4 regions of the Nocardioides sp. 31GB23 genome follow, and region 2 is predicted to be linked to each of the others. Evidence: predicted binding sites of a transcription regulator. Region 2 holds the regulator's gene; each other region holds the start of a gene.
The links. Region 2 encodes LexA, which represses DNA repair genes until DNA is damaged. Its sites were predicted from a motif close to TCGAACANNTGTTCGA; they were not measured.

Region 1 (7,235 bases), on a different contig from region 2:
GTTCTACGGCTCGTTCATGTACCTCCACGACCAGCTCGCGGAGCGGTTCGAGACCGAGATCGTGCCGGGGGTGCCGGCCTTCGCCGCGGCCACCGCGGCCACGGCGACGCCGCTGGTGCGCCAGACCGACGTGCTGACGGTGCTGCCCGGCACGCTGCCGAAGGCCGAGCTCGCGCGCCGGCTCGCCGACACCGACGCGGCGGTGATCATGAAGCTGGGGCGCACCTTCCCGGGGGTGCGCGAGGCGCTCGCCGAGGCCGGCCGCCTCGACCACGCGCTGTACGTCGAGCGGGCGGCCATGCCCGAGGAACGCTGGCTGCCCGTGGCCGACGTCGACCCCGCGAGCGTGCCGTACTTCTCGCTGGTGGTGGTGCCGGGTGACTCGCTGGCCGGTCGCGGCCGCCGCGGGCCGCGGGCGGAGCCGCAGGTCTCGGCCGACCGCACGGCACCGGCCGCCGAGCTGCTGGTCGTCGGCCTGGGGCCGGGGCCCGAGCGGTGGCTGACCCCGGAGGTCGAGACGGCCCTGGCGGAGGTCGACCACGTGGTCGGCTACGCGCCGTACGTCGCCCGGGTCCCGCAGCGCCCCGGCCTTACCCGGCACGCCTCGGGCAACACCGTCGAGGTCGACCGGGCCCGGTTGGCGCTCGGTCTGGCGCGCGGCGGCGAGCGGGTGGCCGTGGTCTCGGGGGGTGACGCGGGTGTCTTCGGGATGGCCTCGGCGGTCTACGAGGCCGTCGACGCCGACCCCGCGCTGGCCGACGTGCCGGTCAGGGTGCTGCCCGGGGTCTCGGCGGTGCAGGCGGTGGCGGCGCGGGCGGGGGCACCGGTGGGCGCCGACTTCGCGGTGGTCAGCCTGTCGGACCGGCTCAAGCCCTGGTCGGTGGTCGAGAAGCGGCTGCGCGCCATCGCCGAGGCCGACCTGGTGCTGGCCGTCTACAACCCGGCGAGCCGCTCGCGCACCGAGCAGGTGGTCGCGATGCAGAAGGTGCTGCTCGAGCACCGCTCCCCCGACACCGTCGTGGTCGTCGGCCGCGACGTGGGTCGCGCCGAGGAGTCGCTCGAGGTGACCACCCTGGGCGCGCTCGACCCTGCCGGGATCGACATGAAGTGCCTGCTGCTCGTCGGGGCGACCTCGACCCGCGTGGGGGCGGGCGGGGCCGTCTGGACGCCGCGGTACGTCGAGCCTCAGGCCGCCGGCGGGTAGTCGTCGAGCACGAGCTGCAGGCGCGCCCGGACGACGTCGACCTGCGGTTGCGGTCGCTGCTCGGCTGGTGGGTCGCCGGGTGGCAGGGCGGGTGCCCTGGAGCGGACCTGGTGGCCGGTGGGGGTCGTCGCGGTGACGACGCCGCCGTGGGCGGTCGCGGTGAAGCCGGGTGCTTCCTTGGCCTGGTTGCAGGCCTCGCACAGCCCTTGACCGTTCACTGCGCTGGTGGGGCCGCCGGCGTGGTCGGGGACGACGTGGTCGCGGTGGCGGATGGGGGCGTCGCACCACGGGGTGCGGCACGACTGGTCACGCAGGTCGATGAAGAGTCCCAGCGCGGCCGGGAAGGCGCGGGAGCGGGAGTCCATCGTGACCAGGGCGCCGGTGCTGGTGGTGTAGAGCCGCCGGAGCGTGGCTTGCGCCTGCTCGAGGGCGGTGGCGACCAGGTCGCGGGCGTACCCGGCCGGTACGGGTCCGTACCCGGCGATCCAGCCCGGGGCGTGGCCGCCGCCGAGGAGGGTGGCATCCGAGACGGTCAGGTTGACCGCCACCGGCACCGACGCGCGGGCCGGGCCAGGAACTGGCGCCGGCTCGGCGGGCTCTGAGCTGGTGGCGGCCGGGGTGGTGAGGGAGGCGACGAGGGCGTCGGCCATCACCTGGCCGCGGGAGCGCTCGTCCCCGGCGGCACGGGCCTGGTCGGCGGCGCGGGTCAGGGCGGCGTAGACCGAGACTCCTTGGGCGACCGGGAGCAGCGCGGTCAACCAGGTCATCGTGTCGGGGGCGGGTCGCAGCGAGACGTGCCGCTCGCCCTCGGCCCTGCGTGAGCGCTTCAGGGCGGCGTGCGGGTCGAGCTCATAGGCGCGAGCCCGGGCAGCGGCCACCAGCCGCTTGTCACCCCACCCCTCGGTCGTCTCGGGGTCGGCCATCAGCTCCGCATCGACCCGACGCCGGTCTTCCAACGACAGGCAGGCGGTCTCGCGGGCCATGAGGGTGGCGCGCCATTCGCCGCACCAACCCGCGCGCATCGCAGCCAGCGTGTGCGGCATCTCGGCCACCAGGATCTTCGCCAACCCCAGGTGGCAAGCACCCCGGTTGGGTGACTCCCGTCGGGCCAGCGCGACCTGCGAGGCCACCCCGGCGCCCTGCTTCTCCGCACGCACACCCGCGGCGGCGTGGCGGCGGCGTACGACCTCGTCCAGACGCGCCGTCACCTCGACCTGCAACGCCTCCAGGCGGCACTTCTCCTCCTCGGCCGCGCGCAGCACCTCGACCAGCTCGACCTCGGAGAGGTCGGCCAGGTCGAGACCGGGTGCGGGAGCGAGTGCCATGACGACACTTTACTCGAACATGTGTTCGAGCGCAAGGGTCTGCAGAGACCTATTCGGGCCCGTCGGGGCCGTCCCTGCCTCTCCTGGCCGCGCCGCCCGCACCCCTCGACCCGTTGCCCCACCTACCCGGGCCGTCGGCTCAACGGCAGCTCCAAGAGCAGCACCCAGCTGCCGATGCGCGGACGCGCGCGGGTCAGAGTGGTCGCGTCGCGACGAGGTTGGTCCCGTAGGTGGTTTCCTCACGGTCCACCTCGGTGAATCCGACCTTCGCCAGCACACGGCCAGAAGCGGTGTTCCAGTCCCAGACGGAGGCCCACAGCTGCTCGTGCCCAGACGATCTCGCCCAGTCCAGCACCGCCCACGACGCCTCGGTCGCGTACCCCTGTCCCCAGGATCGACGCAGGAACTCGAAGGCCAGCTGCGGTTCGCGCACACCTCGGCCGCTGCCGACCAGGCCGCAGCAGCCGATGGCGTCGCCGGCGACCTTCCGCTCCACCGCCAGCAACCCGACTGACGATGGCTCGACAGCGCGAATGGTCTCCTCGAGCTCGGCGACCGTGGGGTGTCCGGCCGAGTCGATGCGGCGGTGCGGGGGCACACGTGGATCGCGTTCCATCCACATCTCACGCTGGACGGCGCCCTCGCCCACCCGCCACGGCCTGAGCAGCAGCCGACCCGTTCCAAGCACGACCCGCCCGTTCCCAGCCGCTCCACCTGCCATGGCAACAAGAGTCTCACCCGCGAACCGCACGCTCGTGCCACGGTGGCGCGTGGACGCGTCGACGAGCACCGCCTGTGAGCAGGGCCTCCGCGGTCCAGTCGCTGGCTCACCGCCCCCGGCGAGCCCCTACGGCTTCGTCCGCTCCCGCGCCGCGTCGTAGAGGTAGGACTCCCCACCGTCGCGGGCCAGCGCCCGGCCGACCAGGATCACCGCGGCCTGTCGCAGCCCGGCCTCCTCGACCAGGTCGGCGATGTCGGCGACGGTGCCGCGCAGCAGCAGCTCGTCGGGCTGGCTGGCGCGGTGCACCACGACCACGGGGCAGTCGCTGCCGTAGAACTCCTCCACCTCGGCCATCAGCTCGCGGGTGCGGGTGATGGCCAGGTGCAGCACCAGCGTGGCGCCGGTGGCGGCGTACGCCGCGAGCGACTCGCCCTCGGGCATCGCGGTCGAACGGGCCTGGGTGCGGGTCAGCACCACCGACTGCGCCACCAGCGGCACGGTCAGCTCGCGCCCGGCGAGCGCCGCGGCGGCGGCGTACGCCGGGACGCCCGGGGTGACGTCCCACGCGACCCCGGCGGCGTCGAGGCGCCGCGACTGCTCGGCCACCGCGGAGTAGAGCGACGGGTCGCCCGAGGTCAGCCGCACCACATCGAGCCCGTCGCGGGTGGCGGCCACCATCTCGGCGACCATGGTGTCGAGGTCGAGGTGCTGGGTGTCGACCAGGCGCGCGTCGTCGCGGGCGTGGCCGAGCACGGCGGCGTCGAGGTAGGTGCCGGGGTAGAGCACCACGTCGGCCGCACCGATCAGCGCCGCGGCGCGCAGGGTGATCAGGTCGGCGGCGCCGGGGCCGGCGCCCACGAAGTGCACGGTCACGGGGTCTCCTGGTCGGTCGGGAGGGGCCTGGTCCACGCCCACTGGGTCACGGCGCGAGCGGGGGTCCAGCCCGTGAACGAGCCGAGCGGCGCGGCGTGCTCGACCGACGTGCGGGTCAGCTCGCCGCCGTGCGCGGCGTACGCCGCCGCCAGCAGCTGCTCGCTCTCGAGCGTCACCCCGTGCGCCACCAGCCTTCCCCCCGGTCGGAGCCGTTCGCGGCACAGGTCGAGCAGCCCCGGGGCGGTGGCGCCCCCGCCGACGAAGACGGCGTGCGGGTCGGGCAGGTCGACCAGCGCCTCGGGAGCCCGCCCGGCCACCACCTCGAGCCCCGGGACACCCAGCCGGGCCGCGTTGCGGGCCACCCGCTCGACGCGGGTGCCGTCGGCCTCGACCGCGACCGCGCGGCAGGTGGGGTGGGCGCGCATCCACTCGATGCCCACCGAGCCGGCGCCGGCGCCGACGTCCCACAGCAGCTGGCCGGGCTGGGGCGCGAGCCGCGAGAGCGCCGCGGCACGCAGGTCGCGCTTGGTGAGCTGGCCGTCGTGCTCGAAGGAGTCGTCGGGCAGCCCCGTGGCCCACGAGCCGACCACCGGCCCGCGCAGCTCGAGCGCGACGAGATTCAGGTCGGGCACGCCCGCGGGCGGGTCGGCGTGCCAGGCCTCGGCCGTGGCGTCGACCCGCGCCTCGCGCTCGCCGCCGAGGTGGCTCAGCACGCTCATGGTCGAGCCGGCGTACCCGTGCTCGACCAGCAGCCGCGCCAGCACCGACGGGGTGGTGGCGTCGGAGGAGAGCACGACGAGGCGCCGACCCGGCGCCAGCTGGCGCACGACGGTCTCGGGACGACGACCGACCACGGTGACGACCTCGACGGTCTCTGCGGGCCACCGCATCCGGGCCCGGGCCAGCGCCACCGACGACACGGCCGGGTGCACCTCCACCGCCTCGGCGCCGAGCAGCCCGACGAGGGTGCCGGCGATGCCGGAGACGAACGGGTCGCCGGAGGCCAGCGCCACGACCCGGCGCCCGTCGTGCTGCCACAGCAGCGCCGGCAGCCCCTCGCGCAGCGGCGAGGGCCAGGCCAGGCGCAGCTGGTCGACATCGGCGGGCAGCATGGCCAGGTGCCGGTCGCCGCCGAGGACCACCTCGGCCTCCAGCACGGTGCGCTGCAGCGGCTCGGGGAGGCCCTCCCAGCCGTCGTCGCCGACCCCGATCACGACGACGGTGGACGGGCTGGTCGAGGTCACGGGCGCTGACGCTATCGTGACGGCGAAGCCACGAGGTGCCCCGAGGCCCGGTAGAGACAAGCCGGCGCGGAGGGGAGAATCTGGGAAGCCGGTGAGAGTCCGGCACAGGCCCGCTGCGGTGACCTGGAGGGCGCGAGAGCGCCGAGCCGGGAAGTCCGAAGACCGGCCTCGTGGCGCCTATCCGATGGCGGACGAGCGGGAGCCTCCCATGCCACAGCAGTACCCCTTCTGCGCCGTCGTCGGCGCCGACGAGCCCGACGGCCCCTTCGGCGAGATGGCCCTCGCCCTCCTCCTCACCACGATCTCGCCCGAGGTCGGCGGCGTGCTCGTGCGCGGGCAGAAGGGCACGGCCAAGTCGACCATCGTACGGGCCCTCGCCGAGGTGCTGCCGCACATCGACGTCGTCGCCGGCGACCGGTTCTCCAGCGACCCCCGCGACGACACCCACCTCTCCCCCGACGGCCCCTTCGCCGCCGACGTCGCGGTCGAGTCGCGGCCGGTGCGCCTGGTCGAGCTGCCGGTCGGGGCCACCGAGGACCGGGTGCTCGGCTCGCTGCACCTCGAGCGCGCCCTGTCGGAGGGCCGCACCGAGTACGAGCCCGGCCTGCTGGCCCGCGCCCACCGCGGGCTGCTCTACGTCGACGAGGTCAACCTGCTGCACGACCACCTCGTCGACGTGCTCCTCGACGCCGCCGCGATGGGCCGCGCCACCGTGGAGCGCGACGGCGTCTCGCTGACCCACGCCGCCCGCTTCGTGCTGGTCGGCACGATGAACCCCGAGGAGGGCGAGCTGCGCCCCCAGCTGCTCGACCGGTTCGGGCTCAGCGTCGAGGTCGCCGCCCCCGACGACCCGGCCCTGCGCGCCGAGGTGGTGCGCCGGCGGATCGCCTTCGACGCCGACCCGGCCGGCTTCAGCGCGTCGTACGCCGCCGCTCAGGCAGCGCTGACCGAGCGGGTGCGCGCCGCGCAGGAGCAGGTCGTCCACGTCGAGCTCACCGACGCCGCGCTGCTGCGCATCGCCGAGCTGTGCGCCGCCTTCGGCGTCGACGGGCTGCGCGCCGACATCGTCACCGCGCGCACCGCGGTCGCGCACGCCGCCTGGCAGGGACGCGACCGCGTCGTGCTCGACGACATCCGCGCCGCGGCCAGGCTGGCGCTGCCCCACCGGCGCCGCCGCAACCCCTTCGACGCGCCCGGCATGGACGACGAGCTGCTCGACCAGGTGCTGGGCGACGACCTCCCCGAGCCGCCCGACCCCGACCCCGAGCCGGATCCGGACGGCCCCGGCGACCCCGGCGGGACGTCATACGGTGAGGACGAGGGGACGTCCCGCCCGTATGACGTTCCGCAGGAGCCGGAGGACGACGCCGAGCCCGGCAGCAGCGACCCGGCCGACAACGACGCCAGCGCCGGCGCCGGCGACCGACCGGCCGGCGGGGGCTCCCCCGTCAGCGCCGGGCAGCCCTACCGCACCCGCCTGCTCACCGCCCACGGCACCGGCACGGGCGAGGCGGGGCGGCGCAGCCGCGCCATCACCGAGCGCGGACGCCGCGTGGGCGCGAGCGCCACGGGCAGCGGATCGGTGCACCTGCTGGAGACCCTGCGTGCCGCCGCGCCCCACCAGGCCGCCCGCGGCCGCGACGGGGGCCGGCTGCTGCTGCGCCCCACCGACCTGCGCTTCGCCACCCGCGAGGGCAAGGAGGCCAACCTGGTGCTCTTCTGCGTCGATGCCTCCGGCTCGATGGCAGCGCGGCGCCGGATGGATCAGGTCAAGACCGCGATCCTCTCGCTGCTGCTCGACGCCTACCGCCGCCGCGACAAGGTCGGGCTGGTGACCTTCCGCGGCACCGGCGCCGAGCTGGCGCTGC
Region 2 (7,235 bases):
GGCGACACCACCGCGGCAGGCACCTCACCATCAACCGCCTCGTCGAGCCAACAGCGCGGCTGGCCGACCGTCGAGGTGCTCGAGGAGCTCGACCTCGGCGAGCCCGTGGCTCCGGCCGTCCCGCTCGACGGCGAGCCTGACGTCGCCTACGCCCGCGCGTACGCCGACTACCTGGCCGAGGAGCTGACCTACGCCCTGCGCACCTCGATCGCCGACCCCGAGCTGCGCAACGGCTCGTGCCAGGTCTGCGACCAGTTCGTGACGCTGGCCGATCAGCTGCGCGAGGAGCGCCTGTTGGTGCGCACCGAGCCCGTGCGTGCGGAGTTCGTCGGCATCAGCGACGAGCAGGTCCGACACATCGTCGAAACCGCCACGACCGTCTGGATCGATGTCGACCTGGTGTTCCCGGCCATGCAGCGGGTGGACGAGGAGGGGGTCGTCCAGGTCGAGGTCCCACCCAGCAGGCTCGCCACCCGGTTGGAGGTCGCCATCGTGACCCCGCACCCGAGAGTGTGGTGGACCATCACCGGCGAGACGGTCCAAGCGCCGCCCGGCCAGGCCTGAGACCTCGCCGGGACGTCATACAGGCGGGACGTCAGCGAGCCCAGCGACGTATGACGTCCGGGGGACCCGCTCGTAGGCTGGGGGCGTGCAGGTGGTGAGCTCGACGCCGACGGCCCAGGTGGCCCGGAGCCGTGGCACCGCGCCCGTGGGTGTCGGCCTGCTGGTCGCCGTCGCCGCCCTCGTGCTCGGAATCCTGGGCATGCACGCGCTCGGGTTGCACGGCGTCGGCGTCAGCCACGGCGCCCCGGCCTCGGGGGCCTCCGTCGCCCCGGCAGCTGACTCGACCGGGACGGCTGCAGAGCACGGTGCCCACCACGGCAGCGAGGCCGCGGCGGACGAGGGCCACGGCCTCCAGCACGGCGCCGCGGAGATGGTGGTGCTGTGCGCCGCCATGCTGGCCGCCGCCGCCGGCATGCTCCTGGCCCTGGCCGGCCTGCGGCACCGAGCACCGCCGGTGTGGGCCGAGCTGCGCGCCGCGCTGGCCCTGAGGGTCACCTCCCGCGACCGGCCGGGAGGCACGGGTCCACCAGCGGTGTGGGAGTTCTCCGTCGTCAGGTGCTGAGCAGCGCCGCGCCGCGCCCGACGTACGTCGGCTCCGCGCGGCACCGCCGCCCCGCACGATCCCCGGACCACCTGACACCAGGAGACACCCATGTCCCACCGCTTCACCCGCGCCCTGGGCGCGAGCCTGCTCGTCACCGCTCTCGCGACCTCTCTGGTCGCCTGCGGCGGCGAGGAGGCCGGCACCACCACGACCGAGCTCTCGGCCACCGAGCACAACGACGCCGACGTCGCCTTCGCGCGCGACATGGTCCAGCACCACGCCCAGGCGGTGGCCATGGTCGACCTGACCCGCGGGCGCGACCTCGACCCCGAGGTCGCGCAGCTGGCCGAGGGCATCCGCGACGCCCAGGTCCCCGAGATCGAGACCTTCAGCGACTGGCTGGGCGACTGGGACGAGGAGGTCCCGCCGACCATGCTCGACCACGCCAACGCCGGCCACGGCTCCGGTGACATGTCCGAGACCATGGAGGGCATGGACGACGCCATGCCCGGCATGATGACGGGCGCCGACATGGACGCCCTGCAGGACGCCGGCGCCGGTGACTTCCAGACGATGTGGCTCGAGATGATGATCGAGCACCACGAGGGCGCGGTCGAGATGGCCCGCACCGAGCAGGAGGACGGCCGCTACCGGCCGGCCGTCGAGCTCGCCGCCGAGATCGAGGAGAGCCAGGGCGTCGAGATCGAGACGATGCGCGGCCTCCTCGGCTGACCGGCCCCGCGGGACGTCATACGGGCGGGACGTCAGCGAGCCGCGGGAGGTATGACGTCCCGCGGCTCGCCCCGCTGCTGTGCCGGCCTACAGCCGAGAGCGCCCGTCGTACCCGCCCCGCGGCGGCTTGAGCCCGAAGAACGCCCCGACGGTGGGGGCGACGTCGGTGGTGCGGGCGTGGCGTGGGGAGACCGTGCCGGGGGTGACCGAGCGGTGCCCGCCGCCGATGAAGAACGGGATGGCGCGGGTCGCGGGGTGGCCGTGGTTGCCGGGGATGGGGTTGGAGAAGACGTCGGGGTCGCTGAAGCGCCAGCCGGCCCGGCAGAAGACCACCACGTCGCCCGACTCGGGGCCCAGGCGCAGCCAGTCGGCGCGGCGGTCCCAGGCCTTCAGCACGCCGGGCACGTCGGAGGCGATGCGGCGGATGCGGCGTACGGCCTTGTCGCGCTGGGCGCGCGGGCCGGTCCAGTAGACGAGGTCGGCGCCGCCGTTGTCGGCGATCGCGAAGCGCCCGGCCAGGAACGGGTCCTCGGAGAGCGGCCCCTGCAGCGAGACGATGCGGTCGGGGTAGGACCAGTCCATCGAGTGGTCGGCCAGCACGATGACGATCGAGTGCTCCCAGCGCCCCGAGCTCTTCAGCTCGGCCACGAAGTCGCCCACGAGCCGGTCGGTGTTGACCAGCGCGAGCCGGCGCGCGACCTCGAGGGTGGTGGGCCCGGTGAGGTCGGTGTGCCCGAGCCGGTCGACGTCGCCGAGGTTGACGAAGACCAGGTGCGGGTCGAACGTCTCGACCATGTCGAGCGTCGCGCGCATCGTGAACTCGTCAGGGGCGTGCCCCGAGATCGGCACGATCGGGAACGGCTCCCAGCGGTGCGTGGCCCGCTCGCCGAAGATGCCGTAGAGGTACTCCTTGCTCAGCACCGTGCCGGTGCGCAGTCCGCGCCGGTTGAGGCGTTCGATGACGGTGGGGAAGCGCAGGTCGGAGGGCCGGTCGAGGGTGCGGACGTCGCCCAGCTCGCGGTCGTAGACGGCATTGGCCGGCACGCCGCTGCGGTCGGGCCGCACCCCGGTCATCATCATCGTGTGGTTGGGGATGGTCTCCATCACCGGCATCGACGTGGCCCGCGGGTGGTGCACGCCGCCCTCGCGCAGCGCCAGCAGATTGGGCGTCAGGCCGCTGTCGATCTCCTCGGGCCGGCAGCCGTCGACGACGAGCACGTAGGCGCGCTTGCGGGTCGCGGGGCCGGCAGCCACGGCCGGGTCAATGCCGGCGAGCGTCGAGAACGCCAGGCCCGAGGCCGCGGCGGTCAGGACCGTACGCCGCCCGGCGCGGATCTCGCCGAGCCCACGGTCGAAGGGTGCCTGGCCGTCGGTGCGGCGGGGCGTGCTGGGCTCGCACATCAGCGGTCTCCGACCGGGGTCGCCACGCGCCGCACCGTGCTGGTGCCGGCGAGGGTCTCGAACGACGCGTCGTGCGTCGCGGTGGTCTGCTTGTCGTCGCGCGCGCCGATCACGAACCAGTCCATCTGGGTGCGCTCGGCGGTGATGTCGAGCACCGAGAAGCCGTGGTCGTCGAAGTTCAGGTACTTGATGTGGCGGTTGTTGGCCTGGATCGCGGCCTCCACCACCGGGGTCAGCGCGGGCTGGCCGGTGATGTCCTTGAGGTTGTTGGAGGTCACCGAGGAGCAGACGAGCTCGACGCCGACCGAGTCGCCGAGCACCGGGTAGGCCGAGGTGTCCAGCGGCAGGTCGCAGGCCCAGCCGGAGTGGATGTCGCCGGTCACGAAGACCACGTCCTTGACCTGGTGGTCGCGGATGTGGGCGAAGACCTCGCGCCGGTCGGCGGTGTAGCCGTCCCACTGGTCGACGTTGTACGGCGCGCCGTCCTGCGGCAGCAGCCCGGTGACGTTGTTGACGGGGTCGATGAGCTCGTTGGGCAGGTCGGCGAAGGTGACGGGCGCGATCATCACCGGGTTGCCGATCACCTTCCACTGCGGGGCGTGGTCGCCCCGGGTCAGGGAGTCCTTGAGCCACTCCATCTGCCGGTTGCCGGTGATGGTGCGCAACGGGTCGTTGACCTCGGCGTCGACGACCGGGGTGGCGACCTGCTGGGAGCGGTAGGTGCGCAGGTCGAGCATGCTGATCTCGGCCAGGTCGCCGAAGCGCAGCCGCCGGTAGAGCCGCGCGCCGTCGCCCAGCGAGGCGGTGCCGTCCATGCGCACCGGCATCCACTCGTCGTACGCGCGGTGGGCGCGGGCGCGCCGCTTGAGGTAGTCGCCCTCGCTGTCGTCGTGGTTCTCGGCGTTCTTGCGCCACTGGTCGTTGGTGACCTCGTGGTCGTCCCAGGTCACGATCCAGGCGTACCTCGCGTGCAGCGCCTGCAGGTCGGGGTCGGTCTTGTACTGCGCGTGCCGGCGGCGGTAGTCGGACAGCGAGACCATCTCGCGGGCCGGGTCGTGGGCGCGGACGTCGACGTTGTCCTGGCCCATGCCGTACTGGCCGGGGGCGTACTCGTAGAGGTAGTCGCCCAGGTGCAGCACCGCGTGCAGGTCGTCGCGCTCGGCGAGCAGCCGGTAGGCGCTGAACCAGCCGGCCTGCAGGTTGGCGCAGGAGACCACGCCGAAGCGCAGGTTGGCTGGCGTGGCGCGCTTGGCCGGGGCGGTGCGGGTGGTGCCGACGGGGCTGCGCTGGCCGCGAGCGGTGAAGCGGTAGTAGTAGGTCGTCGCGGGCCGCAGGCCGCGCACGTCGAGCTTGACGGTGTGGTCGCGCGCGGCGCTGGTGACGAAGCGGCCGCGGCGCACCACGTCGCGGAAGCGGCGGTCGGTGGCGACCTCCCAGCGCACCCCCAGCCGCGGGCCCTTGCCGGAGCCCGGGGTGGCGGCGCGGGTGGGGGTGACCCGGGTCCAGATGAGCACCGCGCGCGGCAGCGGGTCGCCCGAGGCGACCCCGTGGGCGAAGACGTCGTGGCGGGCCCGGGCCGCCTGGGCGGCCGGCAGGGCGCCGCTGCCGGCGGCGATCGCGACGCTGCCGGCGCCTCCGGCGGCCAGCACGGTACGCCGGGCGAGCGAGGTCGAGGTCGGGCTCTGGGGTGGGGTCACGCCTCATCCAACGACGAAACCCCGCCCGCGTGACGCGGACGGGGGTGTCGACACCCACTGTTCACCGTCGGTTCGACGGCGGGTCGGTGGCGGGTCGGTGGTGGGGCTCAGACGCTGCGGAGCACGGCGGTGACGACGCCCAGGATCGAGGCGTGGGTGCCGTCGATGGGCTCGTAGGCGTCGTTGTGGGGCAGCAGCCAGACCTTGCCGTCCTTGCGCTGGAAGGTCTTGACGGTGGCTTCCTCGCCGATCAGGGCGGCGACCATCTGGCCGTTGCTGGCGGTCTGCTCCTGGCGGATCACCACGTAGTCGCCGTCGCAGATCGCGGCGTCGATCATCGAGTCGCCGGAGACCTCGAGCAGGAACAGCTGGCCGTCGCCGACGAGCTGCTGCGGCAGCGGGAAGACCGCCTCGACGCGCTCCTCGGCCAGGATCGGGCCACCGGCGGCGATCCGGCCCACGACCGGCACGTAGGAGGCCGCCGGCATGGTGTTACCGATGTCGGTCTCGTCGACCGAGCTCTCGTCGGCCGAGGAGATCGCCTTGCGCCGGGCCATCAGCTCGGGCAGGAAGACCTCGAGGGCGCGGGGGCGGTGGGGGTCGCGCTTGAGGAAGCCCTTCTCCTCGAGCACCTTGAGCTGGTGGGAGACGCTGGACGTGCTGGTCAGGCCGACGGCCTGGCCGATCTCGCGCATGCTCGGCGGGTAGCCGCGGGTCTCGATGGCCTCCTTGATGCAGGCCAGCACCTTGACCTGACGCGGGGTCAGGCCGGTCGCGTCGGGGGGCCCGTCGGGCAGCTCTGCGACGCCCCGCTTGCGGGGGCCGCCGTCCTTGGTCGCCATCGTGTGCCTTTCGTGCGCGAGGCCCGAGCCGGGGAGTCCGCTCGGATGGTCGTGGGGCCACGTTATCGCCGCACGCGTCCGACTTCAAACATCTGTTCGACTGCGTGTCGCGAGCTGCGGGCCGCCCTCACCGTCTCGAACAATTGTTCACCAGACCCCTTGCGTGCGTCGAACACCTGATCTAGTCTCGCTCATGTGTTCGATCGAACACCTGGTCGATCCGGTGCCTGATGGCCGGTTCGAGCGGGACTGTCGGTGGTCGTCGGTAGACATCACCTCGCAGCGATCGACCACCCGACCACCCCCTTCCCCAGGAGGTCCAGATGAGCACGATGACCCTCACCGCCACCCCGGCCCAGCTCCGCCTGCGCCCGGCCCGCACCACCCCTGCCACCACCCCTGCCCCCGTCCGGCTGACCCGCCGCGGCCGGCTCGTGGTGCTGGCGCTCGGCCTGCTGCTCGTCGCCCTGGTGGGCGTCGTCCTGGCCGGCGGCTCGGTGGCCACCAGCGAGTCCGGTCCCACCCCGGCGACCGAGATGATCACCGTCGGCACGGGCGACACGCTGTGGGCGATCGCTGCCGAGCGTGCCGAGGCCGGCGACGTGCGTGAGGTCATCGAGCGCATTCAGCGGCTCAACTCCCTCGACGGTGGCCTGGTGGTCACCGGTCAGCGGCTGGTCGTCCCGGCCGGCTGAGCCGGACGCCCGGGCGTGAGGTCCGGGCACGGCGGCCACCTGGCCGCCCACGATTTTCGCCGGTCGCCTCGACCCCGGCCGGCGAAACCAGGGGAAAGACGAGGGGCGGGCCCGCAGTGGGCCCGCCCCTCGCGCCATGTCCGGGTGCGCCTCGGTCAGGGTGGGGGCATGGGTGCGGCTCGCGACGACGACGTGTTCGAGGAACGACTGGCGCAGTGGCAGGCCTGGTGCGAGGCGCCGTGGGGCCGGCTGCGGTTCAGCGTGGTGCGCGAGACGCTGCGCCGCCAGGCCCAGGCGCTGGGTGGGACCGACGGTGGGCTGCGGGTGCTCGACGTGGGCGGCGGCGACGGGCGCGACGCGGTCGCGCTGGCCCGGATGGGTCACCAGGTGACGGTCCTGGACCCCGCGGCCTCCTGGCTCGCCGAGGCCCGCTCGCGTGCGGAGTCGGCCGGGGTGGGGGAGTGGCTGGTGACCGTCGAGGGGTCCATCGACGACCTGGGCGCGGTCGGCGGCGGCTTCGACCTGGTGCTGTGCCACTTCGTGGTGCACTACCGCCCCGCCGAGACCGGCGCTGCCGACGTGCGACGTCTGGCGGGGGCGGCGCGCCCCGGCGGACGGGTCTCGGTGATGGCGCCCAACCCCGCCGCCCGGGTGCTCGGCCGGCTGGTGCGCGAGGGCCCGGAGGCGGCGCTCGACCAGCTCGAGCGCGACGACATGGAGTCGGCCACCTTCGCCACCACCGCCCGGGCGGTGCCCCCCG
Region 3 (7,235 bases), on a different contig from region 2:
TGGCAGTCGCAGCCGCTGTCGCACGCCAGGAAGACGTGCATGGCGTGCCCGCAGCGCGGGCAGGGCCGGTCGTGCGAGAGGTGCGCGCCGTGGTGCCGGCCGGGGTCCCCGGGCTGGCTGGAGTGGTCGGGCTGGTCGTCGACGGTGTCCCACATGGTGCTTCTCCTGGTGCCGGACCTGCGCGGGGCCACCCCTGGCCCCGGTCCACATCTCGACGGTAGGCCTCGACGCCGGCGCCGGTGGGACGAACGCCCGCGTGTCGCCGATGCGGGGTACGCAGATCCCCCAGACGGGGTACGCCGGACGGCCCGGACGGGCGGTCGCGGCCACCAGGCCGCCGGCCGGTCACACCAGCACGAGGACGAGCACCAGCGAGGTCCCAGCGGCCACCACCGTCGAGAGGCTCGCCAGGGCGAGGGCCGGCAGGGGCAGCGGCCGCAGGTCGCGGAGCCTCAGCCCGAGCCCCAGACCGACCATCCCCGCCGCGAGCAGGAGGGTGGAGCCGGGCTCGGCCGCCCCGACCACGGCACCCGGGAGCCAGCCGCTGGAACGCAGCGCGAGCATCACGACGAAGCCGACGAGGAACCACGGCAGCAGCGGCGGCCTCCCCGAGGCCGGCCCGGTCGAGGGCCCGGTCGAGGGCCCGGAGCCGCGGCCAGCGACCAGGTAGGTCGGCGCCAGCAGCGTCACCCGGCCGAGCTTGACGGTCATCGCGACCGCGATCGCACCACCGCCCACGACCGAGGCAGCCGCCGCCACCTGGGCCACCTCGTGGATGCTCGCCCCGACCCAGGTCGCGCTCTGCTCGCCACTCAGGCCCAGCTGCTGCGCGGCCCAGGGCAGCAGCACGATCAGCGCGGTGCCCTGCAGGGTCACCAGCGCGACCGCGTGGGCCACGTCGCGTTCCCGGGCCCGCACCGCGTCGCTGACCGCGGCGATCGCCGCGGCCCCGCAGATCGAGGACCCCGCCGCCAGCAGGGTCACGAACCCGGGGGGCAGCCCCGTCCTGCTCCCCACCAGACGGGTCACGGTGTAGGTCGTCGTCACGGTCACCACCACGACCAGCACGCCGCCGAACCCGATCCCGGCGATGTCGCTCAGCGGGAGCCGCAGGCCCAGCGCCACCACCCCGACCCTCAGCAGCGCCCGCGTGACCCGGGCATGGTCCCGGAGCGCCCGGTGCCCGGCCAGCCGGCTGTTGGCGACCACCGCGCCGACCAGGAGCGCCAGCAGCAGCGGCCCCAGCAGCGGGACCCACCGGCTGAGCAGCACGCAGACCGCCGCGGTGACCAACGGTGGCCCGTAGGCCGTCACACGACCTGGCCGGGCCTGGTGCTGGGGCGGCCGGGGCGACGGAGCGGTGGCGCGGAGGAGGGTCACGGCACCAGCCTGCGGCGCGCCGAGGGCCGGCAGAAGACCTCCGAGACCAGGCGACCCATCAGCAGAGGTGATGGGTCGCGGGCTAGGGTCGGTGGGTGACCCCGGACCTCGACCTCGACACGCTGCGGCTGCTGGTCGCGGTCTCCGAGACCGGCAGCCTCAGCGCCGCGGCCGCCCACCGAGGCATCTCGCAGCCCGCGGCCAGTGCGCGGGTGCGTGAGTTCGAGAGCCGGTGGCGCCTGGCCGTCGTGCACCGCTCCGCCCGGGGATCGCGGATGACCACCGACGGCGAGGCCGTGGTGTCGTGGGCGCGCGGCGTGCTGCACGAGGTCGACACCGTGCGCGCCTCGCTCGAGGCACTCACAGCCCGTCGGCGCGCCGGTGTCGTCGTGGCCGCCAGCCTGACCGTGGCCGAGTCCCTGGTGCCGCGCTGGCTCGGCGAGCTGCACGTCCGACGCCCCGAGGTGCAGCCGGTCCTGCGGGTGGTCAACAGCGAGACGGTCGCCGACACCGTGCGATCGGGGCAGGCCGACATCGGTTTCATCGAGTCCGCCGTGCTGCCGGACGGACTGGCGCACCGGCAGGTCGGCCAGGACCGGCTCGTCGTCGTGGTGGCGCCGCAGCACGCCTGGGCCCGTCGACGTGCGGCCCTGTCGACCACTGAGCTGCGAGCGGCCCGCTGGGTGCTGCGCGAGAGCGGCAGCGGCACCCGCAGCACCTTCGACGCCGCGCTGGGCCAGCAGCCGGACGTCGCGCTCGAGGCGACGTCGACGGCGGCGCTCGCCGGCGCCACCGCCGCCGGGGTGGGGCCCGGCGTGGTCTCGGAGATGTCGGTGCGCGCCGAGCTCGAGCTGGGACGTCTCGTCGCCGTGCCCACCGAGCTCGACCTGGCCCGGCCCCTGACGTGCGTGTGGCGTGGCGAGGAGCGCCTGCACGAGGCGGCCGGTGACCTGCTGGCCATCGCGGTCGAGGCGGCCTCCACCGGTGGCCCGGGCGCCGAGGTGCCCCGGACCGCCCCCTAGCCTGGGCGCGTGAGCCAGACGAGCCCCGCCATCCACAGCACCGAGGTCGGCGAGACCGGGCAGCGGGTGGTGTTCCTGCACGGCCTCTTCGGCCAGGGCCGCAACTTCACCCAGATCGCCAAGGCGATGGCGCCCGCCTTCCACAGCCTGCTGGTCGACCTGCCCAACCACGGCCGCTCGCAGTGGAGCGAGACCTTCTCGTACGCCGACACCGCCGACCGGGTCGCGGAGCACCTGGTCGACGGGTTCGCGGGCGACGGACCGGTGCACCTCGTGGGGCACTCGATGGGCGGCAAGGTCGCGATGCTGCTGGCGCTGCGCCACCCGCACCTGGTCGAGCGGCTGGTGGTCGTCGACATCTCGCCGGCGCCCAGCACCGGCGCCGGCGAGTTCGAGCACCTGCTCGGCAGCCTGGCCGGCCTCGAGCTGGAGGGGTTGTCGCGGCGCAGCGACGCCGACGAGCAGCTGGCCGAGGCGATCCCCGACGAGCGGGTGCGGGGCTTCCTGCTACAGAACCTCCGCTCGGGCAGCGAAGGCTTCACCTGGCAGGCCAACCTGGGGCTGCTGCGCGAGGAGCTGGCCGCCATCGGCGACTTCCCCCGCGTCGAGGAGACCTTCGAGCGCCCGGTGCTGTGGATGGCCGGCGAGCGCTCGGGCTACGTCACCGCCGACGCCGAGGAGGAGATGGAGCGGCTCTTCCCACGCACGGTGCAGGTCACGATCAAGGGCGCTGGCCACTGGGTGCACTCGGAGAAGCCCGAGGCGTTCGTCTCGGCGCTGCGCACCTTCCTCGGTGCCGGCCGCGACGACTGACCTGGGTCCGGACGCACGACGGCCCCCGACGCGGTGCGTCGGGGGCCGTGCGGTTCACAGCTGGGTTCAGCGGCCGTTGCGCTCCCAGGTGCGCTGGTGCCACGGGACGAACGCCTCGAGGAACTCGGAGTCGAAGCGACGGAACAGGGTCATGATGGTGGTCATGCGCACCTCCTCAGGTGTGATCGGTGACTGGGTCAGAAGGCTCCACCAGGTGCCTTCATGTACCAGTGTGGGGCCCGTAGCAGGGCAACCCAACCCGGCGAGCACATGATGTCGCTCACGTTCGCTGGCGCCGACTCGCCTACTCTCCGAGGATGCCCTCCCGCGCCGACATCGTGACCTTCCACGACCCGCTCGTGCCGCCCGGTTCCAGCATGTACGTGCCCGGTGCCGGACCCACTGGCGAGGTACGCGTCGAGGAGCCGGACGGGCGCTGGACCGGGTGGTACGACGACCTCGCGGGGCGGGTGCGCGAGGCCCTCGGATGGCGGGTGCTGGACCTGCAGCACGTCGGGTCGACGTCGGTGCCCGGCCTGGCCGCGAAGCCGATCATCGACATCGACCTGGTGGTCGCCGACGCCGCCGACGAGGCGACGTACGTGCCGGCGCTGGAGGCGCAGGGCTTCGAGCTGCGGGTGCGCGAGCCGTGGTGGTTCGAGCACCGGGTGCTGCGCCACACCGACCCGCGCTGCCACCTGCACGTCTTCGGCCCCGAGGCGCCCGAGCCGGTCAAGCACCGGATCTTCCGCGACTGGCTGCGCGGCAACGCCGACGAGCGCGACCTGTACGCCGCCACCAAGCGGGAGGCGGCCGAGGCGGCCCGGGCCGCGGGGGAGCACTCCATGCAGTACAACGCGCGCAAGGAGAAGGTCGTGCGCGAGATCTACGGCCGTGCCTTCGCGGCCGCCGGGCTGGTGGACTGATGGCGGCGGTGCAGGACGGGTCGCAGCCCAGGGCGCCGGGCAAGCAGCACTAGCCGCAGTGGGCTGTGCGGCTCACAGCGCCGACAGCCTGTTGCTCCACCCGCCCGGGACCGCCGGGTAGAGCGGCAGCACCTCGCGGACGGCGTGCGCGCTCCGCTCGGGGTTCGGGGCGAGCAGCATCGTCTTCACGCGGATGAAGGAACGATCGACGGTCACGCTTGGAACGGTAGAGGTCGGCCTACGTCCGCCGATGGAACTCGACCTGGTTGCGCTCCACGACGCGGGTCTCGTAGGCCGGGTCGTGGGCGCGCCGGTGGTGGTGGCCGCACAGCAACCGGCCTCGGCCCAGGTCGCTCCTGCCGTCGTGGGACCAGAGGTCCTCGTGGTGGGAGTCGCACATGCCGGGCGGGGCGTCGCACCCCACGGCGGTGCAGCAGCCGTCTCGCAGGATCATCGCCACGCGCTGGGGCGGGCTGAAGAAGCGCCGGGAGCGTCCGAGGTCGAGGATCTCGCTGGGTCCGCCCAGGACCGCGGGCAGCACGCCCGCCGTGCAGGCCAGTCGACGGGCCGTGCCGGCGGAGACCCGGGACCCCGTGTCGAGCGTGGCCGAGGCGAGCGCTCCGCCCAGCGTGGCGGTGGTCATGGTGACCACGACGGCGGCATTGACCCCGCCGCTGCGGGGGAGCGCACGTGGGTCCAACCGCTCGACCAGCTCGACGAACGCGCGGCCCCAGCGCGAGCGTGACGGCGTACGGGACGGCTCGACGTCGGAGGCGTCAGCGGCCCGTGCACCCCCGGCGGCCCGGTCGTCGCGGTGCGGGGAGCCGTAGGCGATCAACACCTTCTGCAGCATCTCGGCGGCGAGCGTCGGAATCGTGAAGCTGCCACGGGTACGGCCGTCGCCCTGGTCGCGCATCCGGAAGGAGGCGGTGCGGTAGGCCTCGCGCTCCTCCTCGGCCAGCTTCTCGGCCTCCCACGCCTCGCCGACCTCGGGTGCGACGACGTCGAGGATGCGGCGGCCCAGGATGCGCAGTGCCTTGGCGTCGTGCACCAGCGCGAGACGCACCAGCTCGACCTCCGCCTCCCGGCGCACACTCGCCTCGAGGTCCTCGGGCAGCTCGTCGAGCGCTCGGGCGACGACCTGCGCCTGCTCGAGGTTCAGGTCGCCCGCGGCGAGGGCGCGCCGCAGCTCGTCGTACCGGCTCAAGGCCGCGGCGAACCGGGTCTGTCGCACAGCGTCGCGCTTGGTCGCGGTGGTGGCGTTGGCCAGCCAGACCGCCACCGACGGGGCCGCCGAGCGCTCGTGGACGGCCACCGTCTCGGCGTGCGAGAGGACCCGGGCCTGCAGCTCGGCGAAGCGCGACTGGGCCCGGGCGAGGTCGCCGAGGAGGTCTGCGGTGGTCGTCTGGTCCAACGACCACGCGGCTGTCTGGGCCACCTCGTCCAAGATCGAGTGCAGGCGCGCGACGGCCTCGGCGAGGGGGTGCCGGGTCGTCGCGCTCATGACTTCATCCAAGCAGGCAGCACCGACAGTCCGACCTGGTCAGAGACCATTTCTCGAAACTTTTTTCGAGCAATTCGTCAGTCGGTCCAGGACGCCAGGGGAGTGGTCTCCTAGGGTGCACCCGTGGACGAGATCTTCGGGCAGCGCGACCACGCGGTCCGCTTCGACTGGGGCCTGTCCGGTGCGCTGGCCGCGGCTGCCGACGTGTGCGTCGTGGTCGACGTGCTGAGCTTCTCGACCTCGGTGACGATCGCCGTCGAGCGCGGCATGCGGGTGTTCCCGTTCGCGTGGAACGACGCGCGTGCCGCGTCGTACGCCGCAGAGCTCGACGCCGTGCTCGCCGTCGGCCGGCTCGAGGCGACGCACGAGGGAGCCGTCCCGGCTCCGTCGCTGTCACCGGCCGGGCTGGTGGAGTGCGAGGCGGCGCCGAGGTTGGTGCTGCCGTCGCCCAACGGGTCGACGATCTCGACAGCCCTGCAGGCCACGGGTGCCACCGTGCTGGCCGGGTGCCTGCGCAACGCCAGCGCCGTCGGTCACCACCTGGTTCGCCACCTGCGTGACGGTCGGTCTGTCGCGGTGGTCGCCGCACTGGAGCGCTGGCACCACGACGACTCGCTGCGCCCGGCCCTGGAGGACCACCTGGGTGCCGGCGCCGTGCTCAGCGCGCTGGTGCGGCTCGGGCACGGAGGCGACCTGAGCCTCGAGGCCAGAGCCGCTGTAGCGCTGTGGGACGCGACCGCAGACCAGCTCGTGCCCACGCTGCACGCCTGCGTCGGCGGATGCGAGCTCACCGCCAAGGGATTCAGTGCCGACGTCGACGTCGCCGGCGAGCTCGACGCGTCCGACGTCGTGGCTGTGCTCGACGACGGCGCCTTCACGGAGGCTCGCCCGTGAGCCCGTTCTTCTCGGCGGTGGCAACCCCTCTTGGCAAGCTCATTCCGGTTCGCCGATAACTGACATTATGTCAACTACTGTGGATCTGGCTTCCCGGAGAACTACACGGTTGTCGTGCTTCCGCCCCTCTCCCGGCACCCGACGTAGGGTCGACGGATGACCACCACCGACCGCGACCGCGACGACGACGGCCGGGCCAAGCAGGCCCGGCCGCGTGACGCCCTCGGCCGACCGTTGCCGTACGGCGCCGTCGGCGTCGAGCCGGTCTCCGAGGAACCGTTGCCGCCGCTGGAGACGCTCACCGCCGCTCGGGCGCTGCTCGACGACGGCCGACCGTTCTCGGCCCACGAGGTGCTGGAGGCCCGCTGGAAGGACTGCCCGGAGCCCGAGCGCCCGCTGTGGCAGGGCCTGGCACAGCTGTGTGTCGGCGTCACCCATGCGCGGCGTGGCAACCCCACCGGCGCGCGGCGCCTGCTCGACCGCGCCACCAGCCACCTGACGGCGTACGCCGGCACCAGCGGGCCGACGTACGGCCTCGACCTCGACGAGGTGCTCGACCGGGCGCGCCGCTGCGTGGAGACCGCCGTCCCCGAGTAGTCAGGCGGGCTCGATGCCGGCGTCCTCGGCGCTGGTGCCCAGCACGCAGAACTCGTTGCCCTCCGGGTCCCCCAGCACCACCCAGCCGCCGTCCTCGAG
Region 4 (7,235 bases), on a different contig from region 2:
GTGTCGTCGGGCGGGTGAGCCGGGTCGGCCGGGGGGCGGGGTGCACTGGGTAAAGCCCCGAGGGATTCACCACGCCCGGGTGGTCGCTCTCCACCCGACTCGGGGTGGACGGGGTGCCGGGGCCCCGGCCCGGGCAAGTGCCGGGGCCCCGGTCCGACATGCGCAGGACCCCCGCACCCTGGTGGGTGCGGGGGTCCTGGTGCCTCTGCGCCGCGCTGCGTGACGCGTGACCGAAGTCAGCGCGGGGAGCCGGAGACGATCAGTCGCCGACCTTCTTGGCGGCCTCGGTGGTGGCCTTGGCGGCGTTCTCGGCGGTCTTGGCGGCGGCGGTGCCGGTGGCCTTGGCCGAGGACTGCGCCGGGGCGGAAGCCTTCTTGGCGGTCGCGGTGGTCGACTTGGTGCCGGTCTTGGCCGCCGTGGTGGTCTTCTTCGCGGCGGTCTTGGTCGCGGTGGTCGACTTCTTGGCAGCCGTCTTGGTCTGCGTCGAGGCCTTCTTGGCGGTGGTGTTCGCCGCCTTGGTGCCCTGGGTCTTGGTGGTCTTCGCCTTGGCCGAGGTGGTCTTGGCCGAGGTCGTGGCCGCCTTGGTCGACTCCTGGCGACGGATGCGGGTCACCAGGGTCTCGCCGCGCTTGGCGAGGTCGGTGTAGGTCGCGGTCGCGGTGCCCTGGACCTTGCCCGGCAGAGCCAGGGCCTCGTTCTGCAGCTCGGCGACGCGGGCCTCGATGGCGCTGCGGCGGGCCTTGGCGTCCTCGGTGAGGGCGTCGACGCGGGCGTTGACCGTGGTCACGGCCTGCTTGCGCAGGGCCTCGGGCTTGAGGTCGATGTCGGTGACGGACTTCTGCACGCCGGTGATCCGGGTCTGCACGTCGGTGACGTACTCCCGCACGGTCTCGACGACGAGGTCGGCGACGCCGGCGCCGGCGTACAGGCCCTTGGTCGCCTCGGACTTGATGTCGAACTTGGTCTTGGCCATGTCGGCTCCTTCGGTTGGTTCCCGGTGGATGCCGGGCGTTCTGGTACGCGCCGCTCAGACGAGCGGCGTACGTCGGGTGGTCGTTCAGTCCTCGTCGACGCTGGGCTCGTCCGGGGCGGCGACCCCGGCCTGCGCCTCGTTCATCGCGAGGAAGGACTGGTAGACGTCGAGCAGCGACTGCTTCTGCCGCTCGGTCAGGTACGTGTCACCGAGCACGGCGAGCTCCACCGAACCGCCGACGCCGTCGTCGGGGCTGACGATGCCGGCGCGGATGTAGAGCTGCTCGGCGGAGATCCGCAGCGCTCGGGCGAGCTGCTGCAGCACCTCGGCGGACGGCTTGCGCAGCCCGCGCTCGATCTGGCTCAGGTAGGGGTTCGACACGCCGGCCTGCTCGGCGAGCTGCCGCAAGGAGAGCTGCGCACTGGTGCGCTGCTCCTTGAGGTAGTCACCCAGCGTCCCGACTGCGTTCGAGACCTTTCCCTTTGCCATGTCCCCCATAGTGCTTGCTCCTGCTAGCGCTTGCAAGTGCTAGCGGCTGTGTGACGAGTCACTACCGGTTGGTAACCCCAATGAAACAACGGAATCTGCCGCGCTAGCACCGCTAGCAGGCACCATCGGCATCGCCCAGAACGGGTAGATCGGCCGGGTGAGCACGCACGCCGCGTCTACTCTCTCCCGGTGCAGCGCCGACGCCTGATCGCCATCGCGGTCTACCTCATCGTGTCGGTCCTCGCGCTGCTGCTGGTCGCGGGCCACGGGCCGTGGACCGGACGCGTGCTCTTCACCGTCAGCGACAGCCACGGCATGCACACCGGCGACGTGCCGGTGGTGCTCCTGTGGCTGGCGGGCATGGCGTGCAGCGTCGCACTCTGGCGCGACGACTCCCCCTGAGCGCACCATGGGGAGATGACGTCAGCGATCGACCTGCACGGCGCCCCGCACGTGGCGCGCTACCTGGAGACCAACGGCGAGGACGGCTACCACTGGCGCAACGGCACCACGGTCCTGGTCCTCTTCACGACCGGACGCCGCTCCGGTGAGCCGCGCACCAACGCGCTGATCTTCCGCCCCTGGGGCGACGCCTACCTCGTGATCGCCTCGAAGGGCGGCGCCGACTCGCCCCCGGCGTGGTTCCTCAACCTCTCCGACGACCCCGAGGTCGAGGTGCAGGTCAAGGACCGCCGCATCCCCGTCCGCGCCCGCGTCGCGACCCCGGAGGAGAAGCCGGAGATGTGGCGCACCATGGTCGAGGCCTGGCCCGACTACGACGACTACCAGGCCAGCACCGACCGCGAGATCCCCGTGGTCGTGCTCGAGCCCCGCTGACCCCGACCGGCAAGGGCGCCAGCGACCCGCCGTTGGTCGAGCAGCGAGGAGCGCCAGCGACGAGCGTCGCCGAGACCCGGTGAGTGACTCGCAGACCGCAACCGTGTTCGCCGTACGCCATGGACTCACCCGGTTTCGGCATCGCTCGAGCCTTCGGCCCTCGCTGCTCAACCAACGATGGACCGCCGCTGGTCGAGCAGGGAGGAGCGCCAGCGACGAGCGACGCCGAGACCCCGTGAGCTGCCCACTCGCCGTACGCCATGGGCTCACCGCGTTTCGCGACGGTTGCTGCGCAACCTCCTCAACCAACGGACGCGCGGCAGCGCCGTTGGTCGAGCAGCGAGGCCGGGAGCGAAGTGCTCCTAGGTTCGTCGGTGGAAGGTGACCTGGTTGTCAGCCCCGACGTCGCTCTCGTACCCCGGATCATGAATCCGGCGGTGATGGTAGGGGCAGAGGAGTCGTCCACGGTCGAGGTCGGTGTGTCCGTGGCACGACCACGGGTCGTCGTGGTGGGCGTGGCACATCGCCGGTGGTGCATCACAGCCCCGAGCGGTGCAACCGCCGTCACGGATGCCCATCGCGATCCGCTGACCCGGGGTGAAGTACCGCTTCGCACGCCCCACATCCAGAGGCTGACTCTTGCCGCCCAGCACCACCGGCACGACGCCCGCCTCGCAGGCCAGGCGGCGTGCGGTGGCGGCGCTGATCCGGTCACCGGTGTCGAGGGTGGCAGCCGCAAGGCCATCCTTGAGGGAGTCGAGGGTCATCGTCACCACCACCGTGGCGTTCACACCGCCGGCCTTGGGCAGTTCCTTCGGGTCCAGGCGCTCGATCAGCTCGACGAACGCCGCACCCAACCGCTGCGCCGTCGGACGGCGTACCGGCACCGGTGCCTGCTCCTCGTGCTCGCCCTCGTCGGCGGCACGATTCGCCATCTGGTGCTTAGGTGCCGCGAATGCGAGCAGCGCCCGCTCCAGCATCTGCCCGGCCAGCAGCGGCACCGTGAAGGACCCCTTGATCCGGCCGTGGCCGTCCTCGCGCATCCGGAACACCGCCGACTTCTCCGCCTCGCGCTCCTCGCGCTCGAGCTGCTCGGCCTCCCACGCCTCAGCCACCTCGGGTGCCACGACCTCGAGGATGCGGCGGCCCAGCACCCGCAGCGCCTTCGCGTCGTGGACCTCCGCGAACGCCACCAGCGCCTTGGTTGCCTGCTCCAACACACCGGCGTCCAGGTCGTCTGGCAGCTCATCGAGCGCCGTGCAGATCACCGACGCCTGCTCGGCGATGACATCGCCACGGCCGAGTGCTTCCCGCACCAGGTCGTACCGATCCAGCCCCGCGGCCAGGCGGACCTGGCGGAACGAGTCCCGCTTCGTCGACCGCGTGGCGTTGGAGTGCCACACCGCCACCGACGGCGACGCGTTCGTCTCCGCCACCGCCACCGTCTCGGCGTGGGCGAGGGTCCTCGACTTCAGCTCGGTCACCCTCGACTCGAGCTGCGAGAAGTCGACCAACGCCTCCGCCGTCGCGGTCTGGCTCATCGACCACAGCGGTGTCTCGGCGAGCTCGTCGAGCAGCGAGTGCATGCGCGCGAGCGCCCCGTTGATGGGGTGCGCCGCGGTGGTGGCCATGAGTAAAGTATCTCAGGGACCACCGACAAAGCACCAGGTCAGAAGCCGTTTTCCACAGGCAGATCGAAACTTTTTTCGAGATGATCTCTTCGGTGCACAAGCGACTGGTCGATGGTGCAAAAGTGACTGGTCGGTGGTGCAAAACTGACTGCTCGGCCGTCAACCGTGCAGCCGCTGGTACGCCGCGACCGCGCCGGGGTGCAGCGGCACGGAGCCGGTCTGGATCATGGACGGCGGGGCGAGGTACTGGACCCCTCGCGCCGACTCGGGCACCAGCGCGGCGGCGTCGCGGGCCAGCGTCTCGACCACGGCGGCGGCGAGGTCGTCGGCGAGGTCGGCGCGGGCCAGCAGGAGGTTGGGGACGCCGATGGTGCTGGTGACGGTGCCGGCGTACGCGACGTCGGGGGCGCGGCGGGAGCGGTAGGGGTAGCCGGAGACCTCGGCCATCGGCTCGGCCCAGGCGCCGAGGTCGAGCATCCGCAACGGACGGGTGGCGTCGAGGGCGGCGATGGCGGGGGTGGGGATGCCGCCCGACCAGAGCACGGCGTCGACGCTGCCGTCGTCGAGGGAGGTCAGCGACGCGGCGAGCCCGGCGTTGCGCACCTCGACCACGCCCGCCCCGCGACCGCCCTCTCCACGACCCCCCGTCTGCAGCCCGGCGGCCTCGAGCAGCACCCCGCCCGACACGGCCGCGCCCGACCCGGCGGCGCCGAGCACCACCGACCGCCCGCGCAGCCCAGCGACGTCGCGCACCGGCGAGTCGGGCGGCACCAGCAGCTGCAGGTAGTTCTCATAGGTGCGCGCCAGCGCCACCACGCCCTCGGCCGGGTCGCCCGAGCCGGCCTCGACGCTGTCGGCGAGCGCCAGCCCGATCCCGGCGTCGCCGTCCGCGAGCCGGCGCAGGTTGTCCACCGACCCGGCGGTCACGGCGACCTCGACGGCCAGCCCGTCGACCCGCGCCTCGAGCCGGGGCGCGAGCAGCGCGCCGAAGGCGGCGTAGATCCCGCCGTCGTCACCGGCCGCCAGCCGCAGCCGTCGTACGTCGGCAGCGCAGCCGGGCAGCGCCAGCCCGACGGCACCGGCGCCGAGACCGGCCAGCAGCGCGCGGCGCCCCACCGGGTTCACGGGCCCTCCCCGGGCACGGGCAGGCTGACCCGCACCAGCACCCCGCCGCGCGGGCCGGGCCCCACCGACAGGTCGCCCCCGGCGCCGCGCAGCAGCTCGCGGGCAATGGAGAGCCCCAGCCCCGAGCCGTGCGGGTCGTCGGAGCCGCGCCAGAACCGTTCGGCGGCGCGCGACCACTCCCCCTCGGCCAGCCCGGGCCCGTCGTCGTCGACCTCGACCACCACCTGCCGCCCAGCGGCACCACCAGCGACAGCAGCAGGGGCGTCGGCACGCAGGCACACCCCCGCCCCCGCTCCGGCGTGCCGCACCGCGTTGTCGAGCACCACGTCGAGCACCTGCTCGAGGTCGTCGCGGGCCACCTCGAGGTCGGGCACCGGCTCGACCACGACCACCGACTGCTCGGCGGCGGCCGCGGCGGGCGCCCACGCCTCGACCCGCTCGGCCAGCACCTGCGCCAGCGGCGCGAGGGTCTGCGGCGCCCGTGCACCGGCGACCCCGGAGGTGCCGCTCTCCTGCGCCCTGGCCAGGCGCAGCAGCTGGTCGAGCAGCCGCTCGAGGCGCTCGAGCTCGCTGGTCAGCCCGGCGTGCGTGCGGGCGCCGGAGTCGTGCAGATGGGCGCCCAGCGAGTCGGCGCGCAGCCGCACCGCGGCGAGCGGGTTGCGCAGCTGGTGGGAGGCGTCGGCCACCAGGCGGCGCTGGTCGTCGAGCGAGCGCTGCACCACCTCGACCATCCGGTTGAACTCGTCGACCAGCCCGCGCAGCTCGGGCGGCCCGCTGGCCAGCACCGCACCACCGCCGCGACCGCCCTGGGCGAGGTCGTGGGCGGCGCTCTCGAGGGAGTGCACCGGGCGCACCGCCCACCGCGAGAGCCACCGGGCCAGAGCGAGCGCGGCGAGCAGCAGCGCCACCCCGACGAGCAGCACCCACCCCCAGCCGCGCGCCACGTCGCCGGCGGCCGCGCCGGTGTCGACGCGCAGCAGCGCCAGCGCGGCGACGTCGCCGTCCTCGAAGGCGACCGCGCTGCGCAGGGGCTGGTCGCGGGTCCAGGGCAGCACCCGCTCGAGCGCCGGGGTGGGCTGGCCGACCAGGCCGACCCGCACCGCCTCGGCGACCTCCGCCTCCCCGGTGTCGAGGGCGCCCGCCCCGGCCAGCACGCGTCCGGTGGCGTCGGTGACGAGCACGTCCTCGTCGTAGACCTCGTGGTAGCGCGCGACCGCCGCGGCCACGTCGCCCTCGCGGGCGGCCAGCTCGGCGAGCACGCTCAGCTGACGGTCGCGCTCGACCGCGAGCGCCGCCGTACGCCGGTCGCCCAGGGCCACCGCGAGCGGTACCGACAGCGCCAGGAGCGCGCCGACCAGCAGCAGCCCCACCACGAGCCGGACCCGTCGCTCCACCTGTTCCCCCGCCCCGTCCCGGCCGGCTCAGCCGCCGAGCCGGTAGCCGAAGCCCCGGACCGTGTGCAGCGGCAGGTCGGGGCCCAGCTTGCTGCGCAGCGAGGCCACGAAGAAGTCGAGCGAGCGCGAGCGGCCCAGCGCGGGGGTGCCCCACACGTGCAGCTGCACGGCCTCGCGGCTCACCGCCTCGCCGGGCTGGGCGGCCAGCGCCTCGAGCACGTCGAGCTCGGTGGCGGTCAGCGCGACCTCGGCGCCGTCGCGGGTGGCGCGGCGTGCGCCGAGGTCGAGGGCCAGCCCGCCCCAGGCCAGCGTGGCGGCGCCCTCGCGGGCGGTGTCCTCGACGCGGCTGCGGCGCAGCAGGGCGTGCACCCGGGCCACCAGCACGGCCTGCCCGACGGGCTTGACCAGGTAGTCGTCGGCGCCCGCGCGCAGCCCCAGCACGGTGGCGCCGTCACCGTCGCGGGCGGTGAGCACGAGCACCGGCACGGTCGAGGCGCGGCGCAGGGTGCGCAGGAAGTCGAGGCCGTCCATGTCGGGCAGCCCCAGGTCGAGCACCACGAGGTCGGCGCCGGCCACCTGGTGCAGCCCGTCGTCGCCGCGCCGGCAGTGGGTCACGCCCCACCCGGCCCCTTCGAGCGTCTCCACGAGGGCCGCGGCGACCCCGGCGTCGTCCTCGACGAGCAGCAGCTGCACCCCGGGATCGTACGCCGCCGCCGGCACCGCGGCGGCGTACGTCACGCTCGGCGTCAGGCTCAGAGGACGCCGGCGACCGTGGAGCGGACCTGG

Region 1: the regulator LexA is predicted to act here: its motif matches at 2,543-2,558, upstream of ABKW28_RS02895 (DUF222 domain-containing protein).
Region 3: the regulator LexA is predicted to act here: its motif matches at 5,699-5,714, upstream of ABKW28_RS02170 (DUF222 domain-containing protein).
Region 4: the regulator LexA is predicted to act here: its motif matches at 3,994-4,009, upstream of ABKW28_RS16740 (DUF222 domain-containing protein).

What each region holds. Positions count from the first base shown of each region.
Region 1 is NZ_JBDYKJ010000006.1:1,856-9,090, forward strand. It holds gene ABKW28_RS02890 (precorrin-2 C(20)-methyltransferase) at 1-1,204, shown strand, start outside; gene ABKW28_RS02895 (DUF222 domain-containing protein) at 1,186-2,529, opposite strand; gene ABKW28_RS02900 (GNAT family N-acetyltransferase) at 2,723-3,250, opposite strand; gene ABKW28_RS02905 (SAM-dependent methyltransferase) at 3,377-4,123, opposite strand; gene cbiE (precorrin-6y C5,15-methyltransferase (decarboxylating) subunit CbiE) at 4,120-5,367, opposite strand; cobalamin riboswitch at 5,384-5,553, shown strand; gene ABKW28_RS02915 (VWA domain-containing protein) at 5,576-7,235, shown strand, end outside.
Region 2 is NZ_JBDYKJ010000037.1:37,444-44,678, forward strand. It holds gene ABKW28_RS13295 (hypothetical protein) at 1-564, shown strand, start outside; gene ABKW28_RS13300 (DUF6153 family protein) at 650-1,126, shown strand; gene ABKW28_RS13305 (DUF305 domain-containing protein) at 1,217-1,840, shown strand; gene ABKW28_RS13310 (alkaline phosphatase family protein) at 1,928-3,241, opposite strand; gene ABKW28_RS13315 (alkaline phosphatase D family protein) at 3,241-4,938, opposite strand; gene lexA (transcriptional repressor LexA) at 5,046-5,780, opposite strand; gene ABKW28_RS13325 (LysM peptidoglycan-binding domain-containing protein) at 6,104-6,475, shown strand; partial or broken gene ABKW28_RS13330 (methyltransferase domain-containing protein) at 6,644-7,235, shown strand, end outside.
Region 3 is NZ_JBDYKJ010000004.1:70,730-77,964, reverse strand. It holds gene ABKW28_RS02200 (hypothetical protein) at 1-155, opposite strand, end outside; gene ABKW28_RS02195 (putative sulfate exporter family transporter) at 346-1,380, opposite strand; gene ABKW28_RS02190 (LysR family transcriptional regulator) at 1,476-2,402, shown strand; gene ABKW28_RS02185 (alpha/beta fold hydrolase) at 2,412-3,215, shown strand; gene ABKW28_RS02180 (GrpB family protein) at 3,533-4,141, shown strand; gene ABKW28_RS02175 (hypothetical protein) at 4,214-4,357, opposite strand; gene ABKW28_RS02170 (DUF222 domain-containing protein) at 4,380-5,645, opposite strand; gene ABKW28_RS02165 (2-phosphosulfolactate phosphatase) at 5,769-6,539, shown strand; gene ABKW28_RS02160 (DUF309 domain-containing protein) at 6,696-7,136, shown strand; gene ABKW28_RS02155 (VOC family protein) at 7,137-7,235, opposite strand, start outside.
Region 4 is NZ_JBDYKJ010000056.1:23,135-30,369, forward strand. It holds gene ABKW28_RS16720 (hypothetical protein) at 260-973, opposite strand; gene ABKW28_RS16725 (helix-turn-helix transcriptional regulator) at 1,058-1,462, opposite strand; gene ABKW28_RS16730 (hypothetical protein) at 1,652-1,864, shown strand; gene ABKW28_RS16735 (nitroreductase family deazaflavin-dependent oxidoreductase) at 1,880-2,299, shown strand; gene ABKW28_RS16740 (DUF222 domain-containing protein) at 2,662-3,930, opposite strand; gene ABKW28_RS16745 (TAXI family TRAP transporter solute-binding subunit) at 4,090-5,055, opposite strand; gene ABKW28_RS16750 (HAMP domain-containing sensor histidine kinase) at 5,052-6,449, opposite strand; gene ABKW28_RS16755 (response regulator transcription factor) at 6,477-7,187, opposite strand; gene ABKW28_RS16760 (Nramp family divalent metal transporter) at 7,202-7,235, opposite strand, start outside.